2 linked regions of the Pararhizobium sp. A13 genome follow. The protein of the gene in region 1 interacts with the protein of each later gene in a pairwise test. Links are inferred from orthologs where the notes say so. Each region holds a gene or a part of one and is shown on either strand. Other genes may lie near its edges. The genes, in order: WI754_RS18420 and mtgA.

Region 1 (3,265 bases):
GTGCACGTCGAAAATCTCATCGCCGACATGAACCTCGGCGATCTGCTTGTGACGGAAATGCTCGACGCGCTTGAGGCTCAGATAATCGCCCCTGCGTCCGACGGTCAGCACCTCCTGACCGGTAGCTCTGGCTGCAGCGATCGCCTGTGCCGACCAGGCGTCGTCGGCGAAGATCACCGCCGGCGATCCCTTCGGCAACAGACGCTCGAACAGCCGCATCTTGGCAGCCATATAGTCCTCGACGGTCGGGTGGTAATCCATGTGATCACGACCGAGATTCGTAAAACCGGCGGCGGCAAGGCGGACGCCGTCTAGCCGGCTCTGGTCGAGCCCGTGGCTGGAGGCCTCCATGGCCGCGTGGGTGACGCCGGCATTGGCCAGTTCCGCGAGCAGCTTGTGCAGCGAAACCGGATCCGGTGTCGTCAGCGAGCCATAATCGTTGCGACCGGGCGCGATGACGCCCGTCGTCCCGATCATCGCTGCCGCACGGCCGGAATGTGCCCAGATCTGGCGGGTGAACGAGGCGACCGACGTCTTTCCGGCCGTACCGGTGACGGCCACCATCGTCTGCGGCTGACGTCCGTAGAAATTCGCGGCTGCGAGCGCAAGCACGCGGCGGGGCGCCGACGCGGCAAAAACCGGTGTTGACGCATCGTTCGAGAGTTTAGCGCCTGCGACCACGGCGGCGGCGCCGCGCGCAATTGCGTCATCGATGAAGGCCTTGCCGTCCGCCTTGCTTCCCGAAAGCGCCACGAACAGCGCGCCGGGAACGACCTGCCGGCTATCCGCAGTGATGGCGGCAATGTCGATATCGCCGGCGGCGGCGTTCAACTGCGCGGCAATTTCCGGGAAATCCTTCCCGATCAGGTCTTTGATCTTCATGGATGCACTTTTCAGTTATACCGACCCGCCGGGCGGCGAATCCTCCAGATTGTCATTCCATGGTCAATAAGACACAAGCAAGGCAGAACCGTCTTCGCCGAACTTCGGCTCCACGCCAAGAAGTGGCGCAGAGCGGCTGATGATGTCGTGCACCATCGGAGCTGCCGTATTGCCTGCAAGTGCTGCGCCATTGCCCTTGTCGGTTTTTGGTTCGTCGATGAAGGTCAGGACCACGTAGCGCGGATTGTCGATCGGGAAGCCGGCCAGAAAAGCGTTGAAATTGGCGGCGCTCGAATAACGGCCGTTCACGACCTTATCTGCGGTCCCGGTCTTGCCGCCGACATTGTAGCCCGGCACGCGCGCATTCTTGCCAGAGCCGTTGATGGCATTCCAGCGGAACAGGAAGCGCATATCGTCGCTGGTCGACTTTTTGATGACAGTCGTCGAGGCAGCCTCAGCCTCCTCCGCCGTGCGCGGCAGGAAGGTCGGTTCGATGAGGTGTCCGCCGTTCAACAGGGCGGCACCGGCCACTGCCGTCTGCAAAGGCGTCGTGGAGACGCCGTGACCAAAGGAGATGGTGATCGAGTTGATCTTCTTCCATTCGCGCGGCTGGCTCGGCATCTTCACTTCAGGCAGTTCCGTCTGCATCTTTGAAAGCAGGCCCATCCGGGTCAGGAACTCCTTGTGACCGGCGATGCCAACGATATCGGCCATCTTGGCCGTCCCGATATTGGATGAATACTGGAAGATCTCCGGCACGGTCAGAACACGATGCTTGCCGTGGAAATCCTTGATGGTGAAACCGCCAATACGAATCGGGAAGCGCGCATCGAAGCTGTCCTTCAATGTCACCTTGCCGGAATCGAGCGCCATCGCGGTCGTAAACGACTTGAAGGTCGACCCCATCTCGAACGTGCCGTTCGACATGCGGTTCATCCAGCCTTCCTTGGCGCCATCGGCGGGCTTGTTCGGATCATAGTCGGGATAGGACACCATCGCGAGAATTTCGCCGGTCTTCACGTCCATCACCACGCCGCCTGCGGCTAGCGACTTGAACTTTCCCATGGCATCGACGACGACATCGCGCAGGATGTTCTGTACACGCAGGTCGATTGAGAGCTTGACCGGCTCGAGTTTCGCATCGCTCGTCATGCCGATGGCGGCAAGATCGGCCAGTCCTTGGTTGTCGATCCAGCGTTCCATACCGGCGATGCCGCGATTGTCTACGTTGACGTGACCGACGACATGAGACGCGGTGGCGCCGCCCGGATAGAAGCGGCGCTTCTCCGGCCGGAAGCCGATGCCGGGAATCCCGAGCGCCAGGATTTCACTCTGCTGCTTCGGCGTCAGCTGTCGACGCAGCCACTGGAACCGCGATTTGGATTTCAGCTTGTTGTAGATATCCGCGACATTGAGATTGGGCAGGACAGTCGACAATTGTTCGACTGCCTCGTCTGCATCGACGATCTTGTGCGGCTCGGCATAGAGCGAGACCGTGCGAATGTCGGTTGCGAGGATTTCGCCGTTACGGTCCAGAATATCGGGGCGCGAGGCCATCAGATTGTCGGCGCGACCGATGCTGGAAACCGTGTCGGGCTTGGCCAGCCCGTATTGCACGAGGCGGCCGCCGATCACGCAATAGACCGCGGTGAAGCTGATGATGACGATCGCAACACGGCTACGCGCCTGGCTGCTGCTCTTCTTGCGGGTTCCTTCGAACGGCATTCCGATATCGCCGGGATGATTGTTGCCGCCGGCGGAGAAATGGGCCTTGCTCTTGACGACCATGATGCGGGACAGAAAAGACATCAGCGTGCCACCGAACCTGTTGCAATATTATCCGTCTTCGCTAGCGGCTTTTTCGACTTGCCCTTGGCCATGCCCATCACTTCGAGGACATCCTCCGGCGGCGGCAGATCGGCCTTGAGCATCGGCAACTCTTCCGGGCGCGCGAGCTGGGTCGAGACGGTGGGCGCGAGCTGCAGATCCTGCTGGTAGACGGTGACGAGCTTTTCGAGGCGATTGGGCTGGGTGAGCAGTGCCCAGTCGGCGCGCAGAAGGTCGATCGTATCTTCCTCGAGCTTTATCTCGGCCTCCAGCTTGCGCACTTCTTCCAGCTTGTTTTCCGCCCGGTGCTTGATCGTGTAGGTGACCGTCGCTGCGGCCGTCATGACGACGATCAGGACAATGTCAAAGGTGCGCAACATGTCTCAGCCCCCAATCTTTCCAAGGCTCGCAAGGTTCGGCAAATCGAAGATGGACAGATCATCTGCCTGAGGCGGGGCATCAGTGCGGGCGCCGACCCGCATCTTGGCGGACCGGGCGCGCGGATTGCGAGACGCTTCTTCTTCACTGGCCGCCACCATAGATTTGCCAACTGGTG
Region 2 (3,165 bases), 3.0 Mb from region 1 along the record:
CAAGAAAATGACCGCCCGACGCAGATAGGGCGACGATCCCGGAAACCGACCCGAAGGCCGGACGTGCCCGCAAGCAGACAACAGAAAAGGGCCGGCGAAAGCCAGCCCTTCAAAAATTGAGCCTGACGGCGACGCTGATTAAGCGGAAGCCTTCGGGGTCAGAACCTGGCGACCGCGATACATGCCGGTCTTCAGGTCGATGTGGTGCGGACGGCGCAGTTCGCCGGAGTTCTTGTCTTCGACGTAAGTCGGAGCCTTCAGCGCGTCAGCGGAACGGCGCATACCGCGCTTGGACGGGCTTGTTTTTCTTTTCGGTACAGCCATTTCATACTCCACTTATCGGGCAAAACTCTGTTGAGCGGCCAGACCGTTGGCCGGGACAAACAGATGTCAATCTCGGAATTTGCCGGGCTTATACATGCCTCACAGGCGTTTGACCAGTCCCCAAGGCCATTTTTTCGCGATCGCCGGCCTGAGACAGATCAAGCCTCGTCTTCCGGTACGATCCATGTTTCCTGGAGCGCAGCCTCCTGCCATTTCCGGAAGGAGGGATGGGTCTTCACCGCATCCATGTATGCGAGCGAGCCTGGATTGCGGGTGAGGTCGTAAACCTCGAACCGGTTGACCACCGGCGCAAACATGGCATCTGCGGCGGTGAAGCGTCCGAACAGGAACGGACCACCCGAGCGGGCTACGGCCTCGCGCCAGATCGTCTCGATCCGCTCGACATCGTCCATGACGCCGTCCGGCAGGTTGATCGCCCGCTTCTTGCGGCGGATGTTCATCGGGCAGGCGCCGCGCAGCGCGCGGAAACCGGAGAGCATCTCCATGGAATAGCTGCGGGCGACCGCCCTTTCGGCGGGATCCTGCGGCCAGAGTCCGGCTTCGGGAAAAAGCTCGGCGACATATTCGATGATCGCCAGCGATTCCCAGACGCGGACATCGCCATGGTGCAGCACCGGAACCCGCCCCGTCGGCGAGATGTCCCTGAACTTCGGATTACCAGCCGGAAAGTCGAACGGGATGACGACATCCTCGAACGGCACGCCGCAGGCTTCAAGCGCAAGCCATGGCCGAAGCGACCAGGAGGAATAGTTCTTGTTGCCGACATAGAGCGTGAGCTTGGTCACCGGTCTTCTCCAATCCTCGTGAATGAGGCTCTCGCTATAAAGGGAAAGCCACGTTCAGCGCCAATGAAAAGGCCTGATCTCATTCATAAAGGCATTTGATATATTCGCCCGATCGGCCGGCGCGGCGCTCGATCAGCGAGGCGAGCCGCCGCAGGCCGCGGCCGGGCTTGCCGGCATTGCGCTCGATCGGATTGGGAAGCGCGACCGCCAGAAGAGCAGCCTGGCGACGCGTGAGCTTGGCGGCCGAAACGCCGAAATGGTGCCGGGCGGCGGCTTCCGCACCGTAGATTCCCGGCCCCCATTCCGCGACATTCAGGTAAAGCTCCATCATCCGCCGCTTGCTCCAGACGAAATCGGCCACCAGCGCCAGGGGTAGCTCCATGCCCTTGCGGAGGAAGGAACGGCCGTTCCAGAGAAACAGGTTCTTGGCCGTCTGCATCGGGATCGTCGAGGCGCCGCGGGTGGATTCGCCTTCCAGCGCATCGTTGACGACGCCGCGCATCTGCACCCAGTCGACGCCGTCGTGAATACAGAATTGGCCGTCTTCCGACATCATCACCGACTGCACGAGATTGGGCGAAATATTGTCGAACGAGACCCATTGGCGATCATAGCCGCGCAGAAGCACGAGATCGCGCAACATCAGCGTCGAAATCGGATGAATGAAACTCGGTACATAGAGGATGATCAGGATATAGGGGAGCACGAGGATGCCGAACATGGCCATTGCGATGCGCCGCCAGCGCTGACGCAGAACATCCCGCCACCCTCGCGAACGGCTGGAAGACACGTCCTCCTCCTCTTCCCGAGTCTCCGGTACGATGTCCACCCCTGAAGCGCCCGCCTGATAATCCATAAAATTCTCATAGAGCAAGAACGGGCAAAATTGAACGGTTTTCTCGGCTTTGCACTGCAAGCCGCGCCGACGCCTGCCGATATGGTAAAATCCCGTTGCCAGCGGCCTTACAGTCATGCCAAAGAGCGCCGCATGAGCGAAAACTCCGCATCCTTCAAAATCCGCCTGAAGAACAATGCTGCAGAGGTCGAGGCCTGTCTGGCCAGTATTCTCACCGACACGGCACAACCGGATGAAATCGCCCGGCCGGAACCGCTGCTGGCGGCCATGCGCCACGGCGTGCTGAACGGCGGCAAGCGCCTGCGCCCGTTCCTGGTGATGGAAAGCGCCGCCCTTCTCGGGGGCGATCCGGAGGCCGCCTTGCGCGTCGGCACGGCATTGGAATGTGTCCACAGCTATTCGCTCGTTCATGACGATCTTCCGGCCATGGACGACGACGACCTCCGCCGTGGCCAGCCGACCGTGCACATCGCGCACGGTGAGGCGAATGCGATCCTTGCCGGCGACAGCCTGCTGACACTCGCCTTCGATATCATCGCCGCACCGGAAACACGGCTCCCCGACCGGCAGAAGACCGAGCTGGTCCTCGCATTGGCGCGCGCCTCGGGCGTCGGCGGCATGGCCGGCGGCCAGGCCCTCGACCTGGCGGCGGAAGGCTGCGCGCTCGACGAGACAGGCATCACGACGCTACAGGCGATGAAGACCGGCGCACTGATCCGCTTTGCCTGCGAGGCCGGCGCCATCATAGCCGGTAGCTCCGATGCCGATCGACGGCTGATGCGGCAATACGGCGAAAAGATCGGGCTCGCGTTCCAGCTGGCCGACGACCTACTCGACCTGACGGCCGACGCGGAGACGATGGGAAAGGCGACCGGCAAGGACGCCGCCCGCGGCAAGGGCACGCTTGTTGCCCTGCATGGGAAGGACTGGAGCGAGGCCCAGCTCGCCCGGCTGGTGCAGGAGGCTGCCGCACTGCTTGAACCATTCGGTGAGCGTGCGGACATTCTCAACGAAACGGCCCGTTTCGTCGCCAATCGCAGGAGCTGACTGATGAGCAAGTTCTGGTCGCCGATTGTCGGCACGCTGAAGCCCTATACGGCAGGCGAGCAGCCGCGCATCGCAAACATGGTCAAGCTCAACACCAACGAAAACCCCTATGGTCCGTCGCCCAGGGCGATC

Evidence for each region.
Region 2: the proteins of WI754_RS18420 (region 1) and mtgA interact in binary tests that used the Escherichia coli proteins (3 or more experiments, as listed by UniProt). The link is inferred for Pararhizobium sp. A13 from one-to-one orthologs.

What each region holds. Positions count from the first base shown.
Region 1 is NZ_CP149510.1:3,751,303-3,754,567, forward strand. Bases 319-3,265 are described here. They hold WI754_RS18420 (penicillin-binding protein 2), read right to left. Parts: upstream 2,692-3,265; coding sequence 946-2,691; downstream 319-945. Other genes in these bases: WI754_RS18415 (UDP-N-acetylmuramoyl-L-alanyl-D-glutamate--2,6-diaminopimelate ligase), read right to left, coding at 319-882; WI754_RS18425 (hypothetical protein), read right to left, coding at 2,691-3,089; rsmH (16S rRNA (cytosine(1402)-N(4))-methyltransferase RsmH), read right to left, coding at 3,093-3,265. Also shown: more of WI754_RS18415, read right to left, coding at 1-318. UniProt on the Escherichia coli protein: Essential cell division protein that catalyzes cross-linking of the peptidoglycan cell wall at the division septum. Required for localization of FtsN.
Region 2 is NZ_CP149510.1:790,168-793,332, forward strand. The notes cover bases 85-2,931. They hold mtgA (monofunctional biosynthetic peptidoglycan transglycosylase), read right to left. Parts: upstream 1,960-2,931; coding sequence 1,210-1,959; downstream 85-1,209. Other genes in these bases: rpmF (50S ribosomal protein L32), read right to left, coding at 139-324; WI754_RS03790 (glutathione S-transferase family protein), read right to left, coding at 483-1,130; WI754_RS03800 (polyprenyl synthetase family protein), read left to right, coding at 2,119-2,931. In the rest of the region: more of WI754_RS03800, read left to right, coding at 2,932-3,033; hisC (histidinol-phosphate transaminase), read left to right, coding at 3,037-3,165. UniProt on the Escherichia coli protein: Peptidoglycan polymerase that catalyzes glycan chain elongation from lipid-linked precursors. May play a role in peptidoglycan assembly during cell division in collaboration with other cell division proteins.